DNA from 2 places in the Virgibacillus kimchii genome. Region 1 is predicted to be linked to the other one. Evidence: predicted binding sites of a transcription regulator. Region 1 holds the regulator's gene; the other holds the start of a gene.
What was found. The regulator LexA, encoded in region 1, represses DNA repair genes until DNA is damaged. The targets are predictions, from matches to a motif close to CGAACATATGTTCG.
Positions count from the first base shown of each region.

Region 1 (11,583 bases):
TCTAAAAATATTCCTGAATCACTTTTCAAATAAAAATAAAGGTTATTTTTTTCTCGTTCTACAATAGAGCGCAATTCTGGAACAAAGAACTGCGCCTATTCAGCATAAGGGCGAGATTAGAGAGGAAGATTTTTTATTGAGGTAATTGAGATATTAGGACAGATGCAGCAACTAGCTGGATTAGCTTTGCTCATTTGTGCGATTTATTATTATTTTCATTTTAAAAAAATTAAGAGGGAAAGAGAATTGACCTCGGTAGAGATAACAGTTTATGTCATAACTCAAATTGCAATTTTTCTTTGGGCTGCTAGTTCGATGCTTTTATTTTTGGATAGAATGTAATACCGCAATTGGGCGCAGTTGTTGAATAACTAATTCCGCTAATGTTGTACTATAGGGCTAGATTGCTTAAGTTTATTTAATTGGTTGTTGGAAGCAGGAGGCGAGTTTCTCGTATGAGTTATAAATTTTACAAATGGATGATGATAATTACTTTGGTGGTTATTGGTATACTTCAGTTCTTCGATTTATCTGTCATATTTAATTATATTTTATTAGTTGTTGCTATTTTTTTCTCCGTGATGTATTTGCGATTGAAATTCGAGAAGAAAGATTAAGCAATCGGGCGCTATTCACTAATAAGGAATGGCGCTAGTATTGCATATAAGGGGCAGTAAATGGGGTGAAAATAAGGGGGGGAGAAAAAATATATTTACTTTTATTTACCATAATTTATTGTGTAATAACGCAAGTCTTGAATATAGGCTATTTACTTGCTTGGGGGATTTATTTAATAGGCTTAGGCCTTGTTAAAGGATTTTTAAGTGAGGAATTAAAAGATGTATTTAATTTTAGAGAAACTAAGTTTTTGTATGAAAGATATGGATTTAAGGATTCCCTAATGGAGCTATTGTCATTAATATTAATCTTTATTAATTCATATTTAATCGATTATGTTCCTTTCACTCCATTCGAATTTGTTTTTATGTTTTTTGTTATTGCAATTGTATATCGCTTTTTATTTTGGGGCATAACGCAAACAATTAGGAAAAGGATTGTTCAGGGATAGGGCGCGATTCTGGAATAAGGTTGCGCTCCCATTTGATTCGTTAGACCACTTTGTAGAATAGGATATGTTAAAATTTAAACAGGTCATCGGTTAAAAAAGGAGATATAAGATTGTTAATTGCTATTCGCAAGTCAAGAATGAAAAGCTTTGAGTTTTAAAATGAAAGGTCAGGGAGTGCAATGAATATCGCAATATTTCTGGGGTCATTATTAGGTTTACAATTCGTCAGTGCTTTGATATATACTGGAATATTATTTTTAATTATATGGGTTACTGGGAAATGTTTAAATCGGGATGGAACTAAATGGAGCAGAATATTTAATTTTGGAAAGGGTACCGGACTTTATGTCTTTGTGATTACCCCTTATATAATTGCAATGATTGCATTATTTTTTATCAGCAGGGTTTGGTTTGATTTTATCAGTTTCCCAAACATAATCATCAGTTCAATTTTCGTTGTAATATTTTGTGCCTTAATTGCAATTTACCCATTTTCTAAATTAAAGGATTCAATAATTAAGAATGCTTAAGAGTGCGTTTAAAATCGTTATCCACCAAACGGGTACCTTAGTTGAATAAGGAAACGAAAAAATAAATTTTATCATCATCTCAACTCTTATCGAACTGAGGTGTTTCTTTACAACAAAAAGCACCGCATTTTTTAGTGCAAATTAATATACACATTCTTACTTACATTTTGGTCTGCAAATTAAAGTTTTGCGATAGGTAACGGAACCCGTTAGTAAACACACACTAGCATTTGATAGCTTCAGCGTTTTATTGAAAACGGATGGGTAACAGCAATTAATATACAAACATGCGATATCCACATTTGCACCCTTGAAAAATGTGACATTGTAAAAGGAATAACATAAAAACAGGCGCTTTCGGGCGTTTGTTTTTTTAGGCAGGTAAGACTTTCACATGAAGTATTTACGTTGAGCCGATATTTCTAAGTACAAAACTCCAGCTATTTTAGTTATACCAATAGAGATACTCTCGTTTAAAAATGAAGTCCATGGGCATATGTCACACCTTTTTAATAAAAACGTATAATAAACGTGACGAAGGAGTGATGACATGGAGACTCAATTGAACCGAAACAGGAACGGACAAATTAACATTGTATTAAGCGAGAGAAATAAAGAACAGCCAAAAACAAATCATTCATTGTACACCATTGACAATAGACCTTTTTCCCATATTGATGAAGAACTTTCTTCCTTTATCGGCATGAAGGAATTAAAAGATAAAATAAAGGAAATCTATGCAACCGCTTTGATCAATGAAAAAAGGGAGCAATTCGGTTTGAAAGCCCCGAAGCAGGTACTCCATATGTTGTTTAAAGGGAATCCGGGTACAGGCAAAACCACGGTTGCCAGAAAGTTAGCCAAATTATATTTTGATATGAATCTACTTTCAAAGGGGCATTTTATAGAGGCGGAAAGAGCGGATTTGGTTGGTGAGTATATTGGGCAAACCGCTCAAAAAACAAGAGCGATGATTCAAAAAGCAATGGGCGGGGTTTTATTTATAGATGAAGCATACTCTTTAGCCCGTGGCGGAGAAAAAGATTTTGGAAAGGAGTCAATCGACAGTCTTGTAAAGCATATGGAGGACCATCACAATGATTTTGTGCTTATTCTGGCCGGATATCCAAATGAAATGGACCGTTTTCTGTCATTAAACCCCGGCCTGCAGTCAAGATTTCCTTTTATACTGGATTTCAGGGACTATGAAGTAAATCAGCTATTGGATATCGCTGTACAAATGACAACTGAAAGGGAGTATCAATTTACAAAAGAAGCACTGTATTACCTGCAATCCCATCTATATAAGAAAAAGCACCTGGGGGAAAGAAATTTTTCGAACGCACGTTACGTAAGAAATCTGATTGAAAGTGCCATCAGAAAACAGGCTGTCAGATTACTAAGCACCCCACGACTGTCGACGGAAGATCTGCTTAAGTTGACAAAGCAGGATGTAGAGGCAGAACCTTCATAAAGAGATACTATTTTAAATCTCTGATATTATTTGCTATGATGAAATCTATAATCTTTTTAAATGTAATAGTATACATTTTACAATTAGGGGCTTTGACCGCCCGTATCCAATAAACATGAAAAGAAAGGTAAAATATATGGAAGAAGAAAAAATACTTATTATTGCCGTAAAAAAACCCGATCAGCAGGAAGAGAGATTTCAATCATCACTGGAAGAATTGGTTTCCTTGAGTAAAACAGCAGGAGGCACTGTGAAGAAAATAATGACGCAAACAAGGAGGCATATTCATCCTGCCAATTATATCGGTACCGGAAAAGTGGAAGAAATAAAAGAAGAAGTGGATCGGCTGGAAGTTGATCTCGTTATTTCCAATGATGAACTGTCAGCCGGCCAATTAAGTAACCTTGGCAATTTAATCGGTGTACGGATCATCGACAGGAGTCAGCTTATTTTGGACATATTTGCCCAGCGTGCCAGAACAAAAGAAGGTAAACTGCAGGTGGAGCTTGCTCAATTGGAGTATTTGCTGCCGAGGCTGCGGGGGCAGGGGACAGAGCTGTCCAGGCTGGGTGCAGGAATAGGGACAAGAGGACCGGGTGAAACAAAACTGGAGACTGACCAGCGCCATATAAGAAGGCGCATCCATGATATTAAGAATAGACTGGAAATTGCTGTGCGCCAACGGGAACAATACAGAAAACGCAGAAAGAACAATGATGTTTTTCAAATAGCGATTGTCGGCTATACAAATGCCGGCAAATCAACCATTTTCAATCGGATTACAAAGAGTGCAACGCTGGAGGAGGATCAGCTGTTTGCAACGCTGGACCCACTAACGAGGGAAATTAGCCTTCCATCGGGATTTCGGACGCTTATTACAGATACAGTAGGCTTTTTGCAGGATTTACCAACATCGTTGATTGCAGCTTTTCGGTCTACGCTGGAAGAAGTAACGGAAGCAGACTTTCTCATCCATGTGACAGACGGATCGAACCCGGATATGGAACAGCAGCAACGGACTGTAATGGAACTTCTTCAGGAACTGAATGCGCATAACATTCCGATGCTGACTGTATATAATAAGAAAGATAAATTTTCCGAAGACTTTATACCGGGCCGGCATCCATACTTATTTATAAGTGCATATGAACAGAAAGATATTTATAAATTGCTGGAAAGAATAGAGGAACTGCTCAAGGAGAATTGGGACAGATATACCGTGTATTTGCATCCGGCAGACGGTAATTTATTGCAAAGACTGGAACGGGAAACGATTGTCATTGAAAAGGACTTTTCCGAGGAAAAAAATAAATACATTTTTAAAGGGTATATGCGAAAGGATCACCCGTTACAAATACTGCTAGAGAGGTAGTTATACATTGAATCTGAAAAAAATGATTAATCAAGCAGAAGAAGATTGCTCTATTCCCCATAAGGAAATTGAGCAGATGACGGAAATAAATCAAAGGAGAGTTTTGCAGGCATTTAAAAATAATCGGATAAGTGACAGTCATTTTTATTCCACGACTGGCTACGGTTACGATGATATGGGAAGAGAAGCGCTGGAAGCCGTATATGCAGAAGTTTTTGGCGGAGAGGATGCACTTGTCAGGCCGCAAATCGTTTCGGGCACCCACGCGATTACCATTGCATTATTCGGCCTTTTAAGACCGGAGGAGGAGTTAGTTTACATTACCGGTAAACCATATGATACATTATCGGAAGTTATAGGAACTGCAGGAAAGAATGCCGGATCACTGAAAGAATATCAAATCGGTTATAAAGAAGTAAGCCTGAAAGAAGATGGTTCCGTCGATTTCCCGGCCGTGAAAGAAGCAATTACGGAGAAAACGAAGGTTATTGGTATACAACGATCCAAAGGGTATGATGACAGGCCTTCTTTTACTGTAGATGAGATTGGACAAATGGTGAAATTTATAAAAAATATAAATGATAATCTCATCATATTTGTGGATAATTGCTACGGTGAGTTTGTGGAAGAGAAAGAACCGCTGCATGCAGGTGCAGACATCATTGCGGGATCTCTGATTAAAAATCCGGGAGGGGGGATTGTTCGATCCGGTGGTTATATTTGCGGTAAAGAGGATCTTGTTCTTTCGTGTGCCAATAGATTAACCGCACCGGGTCTTGGCAAGGAAACCGGTGCAACGCTGGATACACTGCAGGAAATGTACCAGGGATTTTTCCTGGCTCCCCATATTGTGGGACAAGCCTGGAAGGGTGCAGTGTTTACAGCACGGCTGCTTGAATTGCTTGGCTATCAGACCAGCCCGCATTATCTGGAAAAAAGAACGGATTTAATACAGTCAGTGACTTTTCACAAAGCAGAAGAAATGATAGCTTTTTGCCAGGCAGTGCAACAAAATTCCCCTGTCAATTCATTTGTACAGCCATATCCCAGTCTCATGCCGGGATATGAAGATGAAGTTATTATGGCGGCAGGCACATTTATTCAGGGTTCCAGTATTGAATTATCCGCTGATGGGCCCATACGCCCCCCATACACTGCGTATGTACAAGGCGGATTAACATATGAGCATGTCAAAATTGCTTTATCAGAAGCAGTAAAGTCACTGCAAAAAAAAGATTACACTAATGAATAACGGGGTAAACAAAAAGGGTAGATAGAATCTATCCTTTTTTGTTTTATATTTATTTCCGTATCATTCCACAGAACATAGTTATGTATAAAAAAACACTTCATGTCAGAAAACCTTACATCATTCTTGACATGTTATATAACCTTACATTATAATGGTTACTATCTTAAAAACAGGGGAGGTCATGAGTTGAATGATCAGGAGCGGCGTTCCATGCCTCTTTTTGGGATTGGGATTGTAATGAAGCTGACAGAATTAACTGCCAGACAAATAAGGTATTACGAGAAACATGATTTAATTCATCCGGAGAGAACGGATGGCAATCAGCGGTTATTTTCATTTAATGATGTGGACCGGTTGCTGGAAATAAAAGACCTGTTGGAAAAAGGATTAAATATTGCCGGTATAAAGCTTATTTTGGCTGAGAAACAGGAAAACAAACAAACTAAAAAGAAAAAAAATATTACGAGAAAAGAACTGAAAGAATACTTGAAACAGGAATTGAATGAAACTGGCAGGTATGGCAAAACAAGCTTAAGGCAAGGGGAACTTTCAAGATTTTTCATACATTGATGTGTCATATATCTGTGTATGCTTCTGATATTCCTGCTAATTAACCTGGTTTACTAATAAACTTAGTTATATTGAGACTGGAACATAACTTAAAGACTCCAAGAATATTATAAAAAACTAAAAGCTCCGGGTATTTCCGGAACAGGAAATAGTTGCTTGGATTTTAATACGATAAGAATAATTATGTTTCCATCTCATTCATTTATAAACAATTATGTAGGAGGAGTTTAGATGGCAAAAAGCCTGACGAGAGAAGAAATATTGAAACAGATTGAAGAGGAAAACGTAAGGTTTATACGACTGCAATTTACAGACATGCTGGGTACGATTAAAAATGTGGAAATACCCCTCAGTCAATTGGATAAAGCTCTTGATAACAAAATGATGTTTGATGGTTCATCCATTGAAGGTTTTGTTCGTATTGAGGAATCCGATATGTACCTGTACCCTGACCTTGATTCATTCGTAGTATTTCCTTGGACTTCGGAAAAAGGGAAAGTGGCACGTTTTGTTTGTGATATATATAATCCGGATGGCACACCGTTTGAAGGCTGTCCACGCTATAACCTGAAAAGAAACCTTAAAAAAATGGAAGAGCTTGGTTTCGATGCCTTTAATATCGGAACTGAGCCTGAATTCTTTTTATTCAAACTGGATGAAAATGGAGAGCCTTCTCTTGAACTGAATGACCGGGGCGGATATTTTGATCTGGCACCTACGGATCTTGGAGAAAACTGCCGGAGGGATATTGTGCTGGAGCTGGAAGAGATGGGCTTTGAAATTGAAGCTTCCCACCACGAGGTTGCACCCGGCCAGCATGAGATAGATTTCAAGTATGCTGACGCTGTAAAGCACGCAGATGATATTCAAACATTTAAATTGGTTGTTAAAACTATTGCGAGAAAGCATAACCTCCATGCCACTTTTATGCCAAAACCTCTCTTTGGTGTGAATGGTTCGGGGATGCATGTAAACATGTCCCTTTTCAAAGATGGGGATAATATGTTTTTCGATGAAAATGGAGACCAGCAATTAAGTGAAACAGCTTATCAGTTTACGGCAGGGGTAATTAAGCATGCAACAAATTATACTGCAGTAACTAATCCTACCGTGAATTCCTATAAACGATTGGTTCCGGGCTATGAAGCACCTTCCTATGTGGCGTGGTCAACGGCGAACCGCAGTCCGTTGGTACGCATTCCATATTCTAGAGGGATCAGCACCAGAATCGAAGTGCGCAGTGTGGATCCATCCGCAAACCCATATTTGGCCATGGCTGTTCTGCTTGCATCCGGCTTAGATGGAATTAAAAATAAAATGACCCCGCCCCCGGCCGTGGATCAAAATATATACGTCATGTCGAAAAAAGAACGGGAAGAAAACGGGATTAAAAATCTGCCTCCGACACTCATGCTTGCATTGGAAGAGCTGGAAAAGGATGAATTAATTAAGGATGCGATGGGTGAACACTTATATGAACATTTTGTTGAAGCAAAAGAGATTGAATGGGACATGTTCAGAACAACCGTCCATCCATGGGAAAGAGAGCAGTATTTGAATTCCTATTAAGAAGGGTTTTCCCTTTTAATGAAAAACCGTCCTGTATCATAATCGATACAGGACGGTTTTTCATACCTGGAAATACTGGTCAATCGGCGTGCAAGTTTAATCAATGGTTCTATATAAACCGATTACTTTTCCCAGTATTGTAACATTATCATATATGAGCGGCTCCATCGTTGCATTTTCCGGTTCAAGCCGTATCTGATTTTTGTCCTTAAAGAAACGTTTCACAGTGGCTTCGTCATCATCTGTCATGGCAACAACAATATCATTGTTTTGCGCTGTGTTCTGCTGTTTCACGATGACCATGTCCCCATCCAATATACCTGCTTCTATCATACTCTCTCCTTCGATAACCAGGACGAAAATATTATCATCCGGATTACTTGTATGATCAGGGATCGGTAAAAACTCTTCAATATTTTCAACCGCAGTAATGGGAAGGCCTGCAGTAACCTTGCCGATTAAAGGTGCATACCGGGCTTTTTCCCTCGGAATGTCGCTTTCCCCTGTGGTGTCAAGTACTTCAATTGCCCGCGGTTTAGTTGGATCCCTTCTGATATACCCTTTTTCTTCCAGCCTGGAAAGATGTCCATGTACGGTAGAACTGGATGCAAGTCCAACCGCAAGTGCAATTTCCCTCACCGAGGGCGGGTATCCTTTTTCTTCAACCTGTTCTTTAATAAAATCCATGATTGCCTGCTGTCTTTTGGATAGCTTTGCTATTGTCATTTTGTTCGCTCCTCGCACTTAAAAATAGTTAATATAAGTCTATCATTTTTAATATAGTTAAGCAAACATTCGTTCTGAAAATTTGACAGCATTCTGTTTTCCTGAAATAATATATAATCGAACAAAAGTTCCCGGAGTGTGGGCCTCTGTCGGTATGGTTAACAGATGTTTAATCTGCAGATATTTTCTCACGTGGGAATGAAAGGAGTGTTAGAGGTGAAGGCAATTATTTACTGTCGCGTAAGTACTGATAAACAGGAACAGGAAACTTCCCTATCCAGACAAAGAGCTGAATTGACCAAGCTTGCCAAAAAATACGATTTTACTATCGCTGCAAGTATACAGGAGCAAAAGAGTGGTTATGAAATTGAACGGGAAGGCGTATTGAAAATGCTTGATATGTTTTCTGATCATAAGGCGGAATGTCTTTTAATTCAGGACGAAACGAGGCTTGGCAGAGGAAACACCAAGATTGCATTGTTTCACCAACTTAAAAAGCTTAACATTCCCATATATACAGCTATGACCGAAGATGAACTGGAATTATCGGAATCAGATTCTATGGTTTTGCAAATTATATCCATCGTGGAAGAATACCAGCGTAAACTGCATAATGCAAAGATCAAAAGAGGAATGAAAAAGGCGATTACAGAAGGTTATAACCCGGGAAAAAACTTATCTAACCTGACAAAAGCTCCGGGCAGGGAACGGGTCTCGTTTCCGATAGATGAAGTCATCCGTCTGCGGAATAAAAAGATGACTTTTGAAGAAATAACCATTACGTTAAATGGCATGGGCTATCATGTATCAAAGGCTACCGTCCACCGAAGATATAAAGAAGCCCAAAATACTTGATTCTTATAAATAAGAACGCTACATTAGAAAACAGGAACTAATGCTTTCCTGTTTTTTTTATGGTGGTATTTTTCCTGTCTTAGATGAATTACGAAGATCATGTAATAAATTTCAACTCCATTGGAGGGTGGTCCCATGCTATCAAAAGACAAATTGGAACGGATTAATTATCTTGCAAAGAAAGCAAAAGAAGAAGGATTGACTGAAAAAGAAAAACAAGAACAGAAAGAGTTGAGGGAAGCTTATTTAAAAAATGTGCGCAGTTCTTTTAAAAATCAGTTTAAAACCATGAAAGTCGTTGACCCTAAAGGCAATGATGTTACACCTCAAAAAGTAAAGGATATGCAAAAGAAAAATAGGGAAAATGAATAGTAGTAATTAGCGCGAACATTTTTTTATTTCATTATGGGCCCCTTATCTGTTTACTTGTTACAAGGTGTAATTCATTATAGAATAGAAGAGATTATTACTTTCGTTTAATTTGTGGAAGGAGTAAACAATATGTCGACAAATATTGAACAGTTATCCATTAATACGATACGAACTTTATCAATTGATGCTATTGAAAATGCAAATTCAGGCCATCCAGGTTTGCCTATGGGTGCTGCGCCCATGGCCTACACATTGTGGACAGAATTCATGAATCATAATCCGGCCAATTCCAAATGGTTCAACCGGGACCGCTTTGTCCTTTCAGCAGGTCATGGTTCCATGCTGCTTTACAGCTTATTGCATTTGTCAGGATACAATGTAACGATGGATGATATTAAAAATTTCCGACAGTGGGATTCCAAGACCCCCGGGCACCCTGAAGTGCACCACACAGATGGCGTTGAAGCAACTACAGGTCCATTGGGGCAGGGTATTGCCATGTCCGTAGGCATGGCAATGGCTGAGGCTCACCTTGCAGGTAAATTTAATCAGCCTGACTTATCCATTGTAGATCACTACACATTCGCACTGATCAGTGATGGCGATGTGATGGAAGGAATATCCCATGAAGCAGCTTCATTGGCGGGTCATCTTGGCTTGGGTAAATTAATTGCTTTATATGATTCAAACGACATTTCTTTAGATGGAGATTTAAATCGTTCCTTTTCTGAAAATACGGAGCAGCGGTTCAAGGCATATGGCTGGCAAGTATTGCGGGTAGAGGACGGAAATGACATTGAATCGATAAGAAATGCAATTAAAGAGGCAAAAGAAAACACGGATCAGCCGACACTGATCGAGGTTAAGACTGTGATCGGCTACGGTTCTCCGAATAAATCAGCATCGGCTGCATCCCACGGCGCTCCGCTTGGCGGCGATGAAGTTAAACTTACAAAAGAATATTATAAATGGACGCACAAAGATTTTCATGTACCGGAGGAAGTATATGCCGATTTTAAGGAAAAGATTGGAACGCCCGGTGCGAAAGCTGAAAATGACTGGAACGAACTTTTAAAAACCTATAAAGATAAATATCCTGAATCAGCAAGTGACTTCGAGCTTGCATTAAATGGAAAACTACCCGCCGATTGGGAGAAAGATCTTCCGGTTTTTGAACCTGGTGAGGATACTCTGGCAACAAGAGCGGCCTCCGGAAAAGTACTAAATGCAATAGCGGAATCCGTTCCAAACTTATTTGGAGGAAGCGCCGATTTAGCCGGCTCCAATAAAACATCGATAAATGATGAGGATGACTTTTCCCGTAAAAATTATGCGGGAAGAAATATCTGGTTCGGTGTAAGGGAACACGCTATGGGTGCTGCTTTAAACGGAATGGCTTTGCATGGAGGGCTAAATGTATATGCAGGTACATTCTTTGTTTTCAGTGATTATTTAAGACCGGCTGTGCGATTATCATCAATTATGGAAACACCGGTCACATACGTATTTACCCACGATTCCATTGCTGTTGGAGAAGACGGACCAACACATGAGCCAGTGGAACATTTGGCCGCATTGAGAGCAATGCCCGGATTATCGCTTATTCGTCCAGCTGACGGGAATGAAACACAGGCAGCCTGGCGCCTGTCTTTGGAATCAGAAAATCAGCCAACAGCCCTGGTATTGACCAGGCAAAATCTGCCGACACTTAAGGGAACAAAAGAGATGGCCTATGAAGGAGTTAAAAAGGGAGCATATGTGATTAGTAAATCCCAAAAAGAGGATCCGGATGCA
Region 1 is NZ_AP043951.1:750,097-761,679, forward strand. Features, by position in the region: gene ACZ42C_RS03820 (hypothetical protein) at 683-1,069, shown strand; gene ACZ42C_RS03825 (hypothetical protein) at 1,249-1,599, shown strand; partial or broken gene ACZ42C_RS03830 (RNA chaperone Hfq) at 1,829-1,930, shown strand; gene spoVK (stage V sporulation protein K) at 2,150-3,073, shown strand; gene hflX (GTPase HflX) at 3,210-4,445, shown strand; gene ACZ42C_RS03845 (methionine gamma-lyase family protein) at 4,468-5,697, shown strand; gene ACZ42C_RS03850 (MerR family transcriptional regulator) at 5,884-6,267, shown strand; gene glnA (type I glutamate--ammonia ligase) at 6,499-7,836, shown strand; gene lexA (transcriptional repressor LexA) at 7,933-8,556, opposite strand; gene ACZ42C_RS03865 (YneB family resolvase-like protein) at 8,779-9,417, shown strand; gene ACZ42C_RS03870 (DUF896 domain-containing protein) at 9,553-9,789, shown strand; gene tkt (transketolase) at 9,919-11,583, shown strand, end outside.

Region 2 (11,583 bases), 690 kb from region 1:
TTAATAAGCGATCTTATGGTTTGATCAATCCGGTGAATTACATTACAGTCCACCAAACCGGCAACACTACTCCCGGTGCAAACGCTCAATCTCACGCTAATTTACAGTCTAATCTAAATCCACGACAAGCAAGCTGGCATGAGTCTGTAGATGATAAAATTGCAATTCAGTCATTCCCTGATGAAGCGGCATGCTGGGCTAATACAGACGGTCGTGGAACCGGTAATTCAGAATCCTATAATATTGAAATCTGCATAAATTCAGATGGCGATTATGTAAAAGCTGTAGAAAATGCTGCGGATCGCGTGCGTACAAAAATGGAAGAACACGGCATATCTATATCAAATGTAAGACAGCATAATGGATGGTATCCTAAAAACTGCCCCGCTCAGATTAGAGCAAACAAGGCAGGGATAAGTTGGGAAGACTTTTTATCTATGGTACAAGGCGCTAAAGTTGAAGCAAAAACAACGAAAAAAGAACGAAATTATCTTCAGCGTGGAGACCGTGGGGCAGAAGTGGAAGACATGCAGCAGTTGCTAATTGACCTTGGTTATGATCTGGGCGGTTATGGCGCAGACGGTATTTTCGGAGAAGCTACTGACAAGGGTTTACGTGCTTTTCAAGCTGATTATGATTTAGTTGTAGATGGATTATATGGACCGAAAAGTAAAGAAAAATTGGAAAACACGAAACCAGAAGCCAAGCAAAATAAATCGGATCGTATTTCCCAATTTCAAAGCTGGCTTAATAGCTACTCGTTTAATAGCATAGCAGTTGACGGTATTTATGGCCCAAGGAGTAAAAAGGCAGCAGTTAAAGCTTATCAGCGTGAATTAAACAATCAGTTTGATGCCGGCCTTACTGTTGATGGTATTTGGGGACCAAAGACCAAGGAGGCAAGCGTAACTGTTAGGAAGGGGGCACGCGGAAACATTACCCGGATCATTCAGGGGGTGTTATATGGTTTAGGGTATAGTCCAAATGGATTCGATGGTATTTTTGGTGGTGGCACAGAGTCGGCGGTCAAAGAGTTTCAGAGGGACGCCGGAATCGGTGTTGATGGAATACCAGGTCCAGTCACATTTAAACATTTATTTAATTAATTTAATCAGTTAGTGTTTTTAACCGTTTTGACCAGGGTGTGGAAAGCCCTGGTCTTTTTTTATGTATTTATATCTTTCCAATAAGGGGAGCCACCCTTTTCTCAAAGTATTTCTCACACTGCCGCCACGTATTAAACTTCCACAAATAAATCACGTAATCATTCGGTTTCCCAGGACGATGATTACGAAAAGAGATAGTTAGCTCGTTAATTATTAAATAGCAGGCTTCACTATGTACGCTTGCCTCGAACTCTACTCGGTATTTATTAGCCAGATTCCTCACAAGCCTTTTTATTTCCTCACTTATGTAATATGGCGGCACTTCTCCCGGTTTTAATTTATATCCTCGGATCCACATTTTTATCACCTGTATAGATATTCTACGTAAATACTTAAAATCCTTTAATTCTAAAAAATAACAGTATACATTTTATTATTTTTTGTTATAATAAGAACAAATGTTCTTAAAAGGTGAGGGGTAATGGTCAATGACAGAGGAAACATAAAATGGACATCACTCATGCTTCCAGAGCATGTGCAGTTGATTAAAGAAATGTGGGAAGAGGATGATAAAAAGGAAAAGCCAATTCTGGATGAACAGCAGATTGAAGAAATTATAATGAAGTTGCGGATGGCATTACATGATAACTTGACTGTTGAAGGAAGTAAAATATTTTAAAAATCATGATTTTCATGTCACCAAAGGTAAATTGAAAACGGTTGATAATGGTGAAGGTATAATTTTTGAGGATGGTACCAGGGTTAAGGGAGATGATGTGATTAATGTAGAGGTAGTTTAGATAAATTTTAGGTTACGTAATAATTACAAAAAGTTTACAGAAGGGTAACAAATAATACAGAATGATGGCGTTTTGTACTAATAAGTGTTATTCTTTATACAGTAATATTAATAAATTGATAAAAAATGGTCACAACATTTCATATATGGATGCATAAATTTATTAATAAGGGGAAACTAAGTAATTAAAGTCAGTCTCTACATTAAAGGGAGTGATTGTGAATGTTTAGAGCTATGCAAATTGCAAATTATATTATTCATCTAGCTCTAGAGAAAGATATTGATGTCACCAATTTACACCTACAGAAAATACTATATTATTTACAAGCAAAATCGTTATACGAAACTGGTGACCCTCTTTTTGCTGAGAGTATCGGTAAATGGCGTTTGGGCCCCGTAGTTTCAAATGTGTATCATGAGTATAAAGAGTATGGATCACAACCCATACGAGAAATTGCTAATGAAATTATTTTTGACGATGAAACAATGAGTATTAAATTTGTTGAGTTTGATGTAAACGAAATTCCTGAAGAAATAGCAGATGACGATGACATTGAACAATCGATAGTTTCTTTACTGAAGCAGAACCCTTTTCATTTAGTTGACAAAACTCATGAACATTCTCCTTGGAGTGAATTTAAAGGACGGATAGAGAGTGGCGAAAGAGGCTTAGAGTATACCAATGAAGAGATTCGAGAGTATTTCATCCAATATCCCGAGAAACTTGAAGAAGTTATGGGGGATGGGTGAAAATGAATCAAATTATTGATGAACTTTCGTACGTCAGATTTTCAGATTCGGACTCGGATGAATTAACTCCAGAGTCTTTTTTTGATAGGTTCAAAAATTATTACAAAGAAAACCCTAGACATAAATACTCAGAAATAAGTAAAGCGGTATATATATTTAACGATGATCGGATAGATATACTTAGAATTAACCTATCGGAAATTAAAAAAGTTGCTAATGAAGAAAATAATACAGAAATAGCTACCAAAATAGAAAAGTTAATTGATCATGCTGACCTAGCAGAGAATCAGAGAAAATTAATTGAAGATGTTTCTAAAGAATCGGAAGTTTTCATGAAAGGGCTTCGAACGGCCTTGGAAAATACTAGAGAAGAAACACTTAAGGCAAGGGAAGAACTTGCAAAAACTAAATCCCAAATTACTGAAGCACAACAGAAGTTAATACAAACACGAAATAAATTGCAAGAGAACTATGATAACACAAGGGCTGATGTAGAAGAGCTACAGAAAGATAAATCTAACATTTATACTCAATTTGTAACTATATTAGGTATTTTTTCTGCAATTATTTTTGCTACCTTTGGAAGCTTAGAAATTTTAAAAAACATACTAGGAAACATTAGTACAACTCCTACAGCAAAACTAATCGTTTTTTCTAGTCTTAGTATTGCTGGAATTATATTTCTGCTTTTTGTTCTTTTTAATGGTCTATCCAGGTTAACAGGGAAAACTATACGTAGTTGTGAGTGTGAAAATAAGGGTATCGACTGCAAACACAGTATATTTACTAAGCATCCTACGATAATAACTTTTGGTTTTATTTTATTTTATACGTCTATAATTGGAGCGTTTGGTTACATAATTGATTATGAGCAAGTGTTGGATATATACTCTATTCCTAGTATTTTTAATGATGGTTCTAATTTTACTTTCGTTTTATTTCTTTTTCTATCCCCTATAGTTTTTTTTAGTTTGTATTTGTACATGCGCAAAAGGGATAGAGAGATAGATACTTAACTGAGTATTTAAAGCCCTCACACCGAGGGCTTTTTATTTTCCTCTATTTTTTTTTTTTTTTTTTTCATCTTCTCATTGATTCCTTCATTTAGTTGCTCCCCGTAAAATTAGATAAATATTTATGAAAATTATGGTAAGATGTAGGTAAAAGAGAATGGGGGTTAATTAGATGAACACAATAGCAAGAGCATTATTTATTATTGGATGGATTTGTATAGCAGCAGGGATCATTTTAGCATTTACTAATTTTCAGGTGGTGGTTGGTTATGAAGAACCGTTAACCAGCTTCTCTGAACCCGAACCGATTGTAGAAGAATCATTCACTGTCTTTATATCGTATATAGTTGCAGGCTTTGTAGTTGGAATCATGATGATGGGTTTTGCAGAGATCATAAATTTATTAGATAGAATACACAGATCAATAAACGGAAATTCAGGAACCGATTCAGAAACGAAAAATAAGAAAGTTGAAGTATCAAAATATGACCAATTTATACAAGACAGTATTAATAAGTAAGAGCGGATGTGTGTCCGCTCTTTTAATTTTGTATTTATACATATAGGTTGCAAACTTTAATGCTAACGAGAGAAACGAAAACAAACAAAAATAATAGAGTCATATAATAGTAGAAACGCGTTATTTAAACATTTTGGTACAGGTTGAAATGCAGTAAAATGCCTTCTTTTGGTTTCCGGTACCAGGTTTGTCGGGGGTTCGAATCCCTCTGGGCGCGTCAGGATGAAAGGCAGGGAGCGATCGCACCCTGCTTTTTTATTGCTTTTTATCCAACTTCTCCATTGCTTCCATTACCGCCTGGACACTGTCCTCAATATTAAGTTCGTCCATATTTATTTTAATATGATGGTTCAGATATAATGTCTTTCTTTCCTGAAAAAGTTCCCTGATTTCTTCCATGTTTTTCTGCTGGAGGATCGGGCGACTGTCTACCAATATACTGATACGATCCTTCCAGTATTCCCAGCTTAAGTCTAAATAAATGATCACACAGTGAGATAAGCATAAATGACGGATTGCTTCATTCATAAACGCTCCGCCTCCCAGGGAAATGATATAACCCGGCTGTTTGGCGTAATATATGGATAATTCCTGCTCTTTTTGACGGAATGCTTCTTCCCCGTGCACTTTAAATATCTTCGTCGTTTCCATTCCATACATTTTTTCAATTTCCTGATCAATATCTATAAAGTTTCTTCTGAGCCTATTTGCAAGCTCTTTGCCTAACGTTGATTTTCCGACACCCATAAAACCTATGAGCACAATGCTTTTTTCTTCATGCATTATTAAATCCTCTTTCTAAGAATAGAATTAGAATCAGTATAATGCAATTTTTATTTTTTGTAAAAAAAGATTTAGGGAAATGGTAAACTATTTATAATAGAAGGGAAGCAATTGAAAGGGATGATGAAGTGTTAAAAGTGAAAGATATACAGATTGGGAAAGGGATGCCGAAAATTATTGTACCGTTGACAGGAGAGACGGATGCGGAATTAATAGAGGAAGCAAAGTTGGTAAAAGAACTCAAACCGGATATGGTGGAATGGCGGGCTGACAAGTTTAAAGATGTGAAGAATGCAGAAAAAGTTAAAAAAATCCTTCACCAGTTGGCTGGAAATTTATCAGATACTCCGCTCATTTTTACTTTTCGTACCATCAAAGAGGGTGGGGATACAGCCATGGGGGAAGATGAGTATGCACAGTTAATTCAGGTAGCTATGGAAAGTGGAAACATAGATCTTGTGGACATTGAATATACTCTTTCAAAGGGTATTAGAAGCAGACTGGTAAGCAAAGCAAAGGAATATGGTGTGTTTATTATTATGTCAAGTCATCATTTTGACTCGACACCAGCAGAACAAGCAATAAGCTCTACCTTAATGCAAATGATTAAAGCAGAGGCGGATATATCTAAATTGGCCGTTATGCCACAAAAAACAGAAGATGTAATCACGCTGCTTCAAGCTACAAACACCATAAAAAAGCAGCATCCTGATCAACCGCTGATTACAATGGCGATGGGAAAATATGGTTTAATCAGCCGGCTTGCCGGTGAAGTGTTTGGATCCGATGCAACATTTGGTGTCGGGAGAGAGGCTTCTGCACCGGGCCAAATTAATGTATCTGACTTACGGGAAGTGTTAAGAATTATTCATCATAACAGCTGAATGAATGGTGCTGCGACACAGTGATATATTGCAGGTCTTTTTCTGACTAATAAAGCCCGGAAGTATAAATGATATATCTTTTATATGAACATGGCTTGCGGTTCAGTTTTTGACGAGCAAGCCTTTCATTCCCATGGAACATGTTTTGTAAACAGGAAAAGCCAGTGTTTAAACTCTTTATACTGTCTCAAAAAAAATAGCTTGCAATCCAACCAATTTTCCGTATAATAAATGGTAATTAAATATTCTAAAAAGTATCATTTATAACATGTTTGGTAATTTTAGTTCTCGGTGGACTATTAAAGAAAATGTTTTACAAAGAGAAAGAACAGGGGGAACCAATCATGTCGGAATTGGTTTTGGAACTGAAGGATTTACATACACATTTTTTAACTGACAGCGGAGAAATCCCTGCTGTAGATGGCGTGAGCATAAAAGTGCATGAGGGTGAGGTCGTCGGAATTGTCGGGGAATCGGGAAGCGGTAAAAGTGTTACTTCCCTTTCCGTCATGCAGCTTATACCGAAACCACCTGGAAAAATAGTAGGCGGAGAGATTAATTTTAAAGGGGAAAACCTTACCAATGCTTCTGAAAAGCGGATGAAAAAATTACGGGGAAATGAGATTTCGATGATTTTTCAGGAACCCATGACTTCATTAAATCCACTTTTCACCATTGGTAATCAATTAATCGAAGCCATTCGCCTACATCAGAAGATAACGAAGCAAGAGGCGAGGTCAAAAGCAGTCAATATGCTGCATCAGGTCGGAATTCCAAGAGCGGAAGAAATCGTTGATGAATATCCGCATCAGCTTTCCGGTGGGATGAGACAAAGAGTCATGATCGCCATGGCAATGTCCTGTGACCCGGAACTGTTGATAGCAGATGAGCCAACGACTGCACTTGATGTAACCATTCAGGCGCAAATCCTGGATTTAATGCGGAATTTAAATGAAAAAGAAGACACGGCTATCTTGCTTATCACACATGATTTGGGGGTTGTTGCAGAAATTTGTGACAGGGTTGTTGTCATGTATGCGGGACAAGTAGTGGAAGAGGGAACAACACGGGAGATTCTAAAGGATCCGCAACACCCTTATTCCCGGGGACTGATAAAGTCATTGCCAAAGATTCATGAACGGGAACAAAAGCTTTATTCCATACCAGGCGTTGTGCCTAAGCCTAAAATGGATAGGGTCGGCTGCAATTTTGCCCCGAGATGCGAATTTGCCTTTGACCGTTGTTTTAATGAAAATCCTCCCCTTTACCCTTTGGGAAATGATCGTCAAAGCAGATGCTTTTTAAATGACGATAAAGAAGGGAAGGTGGATAGGCATGCAAAAGCCGATATTGGAGGTTAACGGACTTAAGAAATACTTTGATATAAAAGGCGGCCCGCTGGGTAGAAAAGTTGGAGAAGTGAAAGCAGTGGATGATGTCTCCTTTACAGTAAGGGAAGGGGAAATACTGGGAATAGTCGGTGAATCGGGCTGTGGAAAATCAACGACGGGAAAATCCATATTGCGGCTGATCGAACCGACAGAGGGGGAAGTTCTTTTTGAAGATAAAGACATTACAAACGTCACTGGAGAAGAGATGCGTAAATTGCGAAAAGATATGCAGATCATTTTCCAGGATCCTTATGCTTCCCTTAATCCCAGGCATACGGTGGAAAAAATAGTCGGTGAGCCACTTTTGGTTCATGGTATGAAGTCTGCCAATCAGCGTAAAGAACGAGTGCAGGAATTATTGGAAGTGGTAGGTCTGAGTGCTTATCATGCTTCAAGATACCCGCATCAATTCAGTGGAGGGCAAAGACAGCGTATCGGAATTGCCAGGGCGCTTGCTAATAACCCGAAATTGATTATCTGTGATGAGCCGGTTTCTGCACTGGATGTGTCCATCCAATCGCAAATTCTTAATTTAATGGATGAGCTTCGGGAGCAATTTAATTTGACATATATTTTTATTGCTCATGATTTAAGCGTAGTGAAACATATCAGTGACCGAATCGGAGTAATGTACTTGGGGCGAATGGTAGAGCTGACGGAAAATGACAGGCTCTATGACGACCCGAAGCATCCGTATACGCAAGCATTGCTTTCTGCTGTACCACTTCCTGATCCGGATATAAAAAAAGAGAGAATCATACTGACAGGGGATGTTCCAAGCCCTGCCAACCCGCCATCCGGATGTGCATTTCATACGAGGTGTCCACATGCAATGGATATATGTAAAGAAGTTAGACCTGCATTTAAACCAGTGGAAGATAATCATTTTGTTGCATGTCATTTGTATGAATAGGCATTGCAATAAAATATTATTCTTATAAATTTGAATAAAAGGGGGAAATAGAATGAAGCTGAAATATTCGCTTCTTGTCGCCTTCATGCTTGCTTTTATGTTGGTATTGGCAGCGTGTACTGGTGATGGAGGACAAAATGGGGATGCGCCTGAAGAAGGTGAAGACCCGGGTACAGAGGAAGATACAGGAACAGAGGACGCAGATGAGGATGCCGATGAGGCGGCAGCAGAGGCTGCTGATGGAGAACAAGTATTAATTTTTGCCCGCGGTGGTGATTCCGAGAGCCTTGACCCGGCAAGTACAACAGACGGGGAGTCTTCCCGTATTACAAGGCAAGTGTATGAAAGTCTGCTGGAGTTTGATAAAGATTCCTTTGACATCCTTCCGGCTCTGGCCCATGACTGGGATGTAGCTGATGATGGGTTAAGCTATACATTCTACCTGGAAGAAGGCGTTACATTCCATGATGGAACAGATTTTAATGCCGAAGCTGTAAAAATTAACTTTGAGCGCTGGGCAGATCCTGACCATGAATTTGCCTTTGCAGATGATGGTTATGTTTACTCCATGTATAGTACCATGTTTGGCGGTTATCAGGGTGATGACAACCATGTTATTGAAGAAATAAATGTGGTGGATGATTATACCGTTGAATTTAATCTGAGTCAGCCATTAGGGTTCTTCCTGCAAAATATGGCCATGACCTATTTCCCGATTACTTCACCGGCAGCATTGGAGGAGTATGGACCGGAAATAAATGAAAACCCTGTCGGAACAGGCCCATTCAAGTTTGTCAGCTGGAGCAGGGATGATTCAATTGTACTGGAGAAATTTGAAGATTATCGGATAGATGGGCTGCCAAAGCTGGATCGGGTTGTATTTGAAGTTGTTCCGGACAATGCTGCCAGGTTGATTGCCCTCCGTTCCGGAGAGATTGACATTATGGATGGTTTAAATCCTGATGATGCAGCAGGTGTGGAAGAAGAGGAAGGTCTGGAACTTTACGAGCGTGCTGAAAACAATATTGGTTATGTAGGCTTTAATGTGGAAAAAGAGCCGTTTGATAATAAAGATTTAAGACACGCAGTCAGTCATGCAATTGATAAAGAAGCAATTGCGGACGCTTTATACGCAGGCTATGCTACACCTGCCAACGTTCCATTGCCACCGAGTTATATGGGATATAACGATCAGGTGGAAAGCTTTGCGTACGATCCGGACAGAGCAATGGAATTAATGGCGGAAGCAGGTTATGAAGACGGCCTGGAAATTGAACTATGGACCATGCCAGTAGCAAGACCGTATATGCCTGATCCGGAAACAGTTTCACAAATTATTCAGAACAACCTGGCTGATATTGGGATTACTGCCAATATCATCAGAGAAGAGTGGGCTCCATACCTCGAGAAAACAATGAATGGAGAACACCAATTGTATATGCTTGGATGGTCAGGAACAAATGGTGACCCCGATTATTTCCTGAGCAGCTTACTGCATGGAGATAATGTAGGAAGCAGTAACCGTGAATTTTATGCCAACGATGAAGTGGATGAATTATTGGATCAGGCCAAGTTATCCGTGGATCAGGACGACCGAGCTTCCTTTTATGAACAGGCACAGGAAATCATAGCAGATGATGCGCCAATGGTGCCACTGGTTCACTCCAGACCAGTGCTGGCAACGACAAGTGCTGTGCAAAATTATGTACCGCATCCATCCACAAGTGAATCTTTAGCTGAAGTAGAATTGGCAAATTAATAGAAAAAATGAAGGAGACTCTCCCGGAATAAAGGGTCATCTCCGCGCCTGAAAATCAGCTGGTAACAAAAGATATGTATATCTCTGGTTGTAAAGGGGCGGGGGAGACAGGTCTTTCAGGAGGAGTCTCCTTTCATTCCATCATGTCCATTGAACAAAATAATTTTTAAAAAGTCATTATTTTATTTTTTACTCCTTGTAAAAAGCTATATATATGAAAAGGTCAATAATGGAAGAAGAATTGGGGTGAACTGATGTTTTCCTATATTATCCGGCGTTTAATCATGCTCATTCCTGTGTTGGTGGGAATGACATTAATCACCTTTTCCATCGTTCATTTAATTCCCGGGAATCCGGCCCAGGTAATTCTTGGGGAAACCGCTAATCAAACGGCAATCGAAGACCTGGAAGAAAGCATGGGGCTAAATGAACCCTATGTCGTTCAATATGGAATTTATGTGAAAGATCTTCTGCAGGGAGATTTAGGAACCTCCCTCAGAACGAGAGCGGACATATCGACAGAAATTTGGCCATACATAGCAGCTACCTTTGAGTTAACCTTTTTCGCCATGATATTTGCTGTATTCATCGGTGTAAATGCAGGCATCATCAGTGCCTGGAAGCAAAATTCGTGGTTTGATTTTTTGGCCATGCTGTTTGCTTTAATTGGCGTATCCATGCCGGTTTTCTGGCTTGCTTTAATGGAACAGTGGATTTTTGCACAGGAGCTCGGGTGGTTTCCTGCCTACGGACGACAGGACAGCAGGGATCCAATCGCACCAATAACACATTTGTATGTCCTGGATTCCTTAATTCATTTGGATTTTGCAAGAACGGTAACAATATTAAAGCATTTAGTACTGCCAAGTATTGCCCTTGGCACTATCCCAATGGCTATTATTGCAAGAATGACAAGGTCCAGTATGCTTGAAGTTATGAAATCGGATTATATTCGTACTGTTCGGGCTAAAGGCTCAGGTCAATTTCTCGTCATTTATAAGCATGCATTAAAAAATGCCACTATTCCTGTGCTGACGGTAATCGGTTTGCAGACAGGAGTGCTTCTTGGCGGTGCCATTTTAACAGAGACGATCTTCAGTTGGCCGGGTATAGGAAGGTATGTATTTGAAGCAATAAGTTACCGTGATTATCCGGTGATTCAATCCGGGATCCTTGTCATTGCATTTATTTTTGTGATGATCAATCTGGTCGTTGACATTTTGTATAAAATTATTGATCCAAGGATTAATTACTAAAGGGGGGTGCTGTAATGAAACTGGATGAGAAAAAAAGAGTTGATACAGAACAGCAAATTGCCAACCCCGCAAAAGCAGGACAGCAGATTGATACGGAAGAAATAGCAGCGATGTCCCCGTGGAAAGACACTTTGAAACAATTGAGAAAAAACCGCTTTGCCATGGTTGGAATAATCATTATCCTTTTCTTCATCGTTTTGGGATTAATTGCCCCTTTACTGACACCTTACACGTATGATGATCAAAATCTTGTAAATCGCCTCCATCCTCCTTCTAGTGAACATTGGATGGGAACGGATGATTTAGGCAGGGATATTTTTACGAGAATTGCGTATGGAGCAAGAGTATCCCTTCAAGTTGGTTTTTTTGCTGTTACCGGTGCCTTGATATTTGGAACTCTGCTTGGTAT
Region 2 is NZ_AP043951.1:59,573-71,155, forward strand. Features, by position in the region: gene ACZ42C_RS00465 (peptidoglycan recognition protein family protein) at 1-1,106, shown strand, start outside; gene ACZ42C_RS00470 (YolD-like family protein) at 1,588-1,785, shown strand; gene ACZ42C_RS00475 (Panacea domain-containing protein) at 2,128-2,655, shown strand; gene ACZ42C_RS00480 (coiled-coil domain-containing protein) at 2,658-3,671, shown strand; gene ACZ42C_RS00485 (hypothetical protein) at 3,841-4,188, shown strand; gene ACZ42C_RS00490 (shikimate kinase) at 4,444-4,971, opposite strand; gene aroD (type I 3-dehydroquinate dehydratase) at 5,100-5,855, shown strand; gene ACZ42C_RS00500 (ABC transporter ATP-binding protein) at 6,200-7,216, shown strand; gene ACZ42C_RS00505 (ABC transporter ATP-binding protein) at 7,191-8,159, shown strand; gene ACZ42C_RS00510 (ABC transporter substrate-binding protein) at 8,212-9,918, shown strand; gene ACZ42C_RS00515 (ABC transporter permease) at 10,173-11,174, shown strand; gene nikC (nickel transporter permease) at 11,285-11,583, shown strand, end outside.
Region 2: ACZ42C_RS00470 (YolD-like family protein) is a predicted target of LexA. The motif match lies at 1,558-1,571, and genes of this name have one in related genera.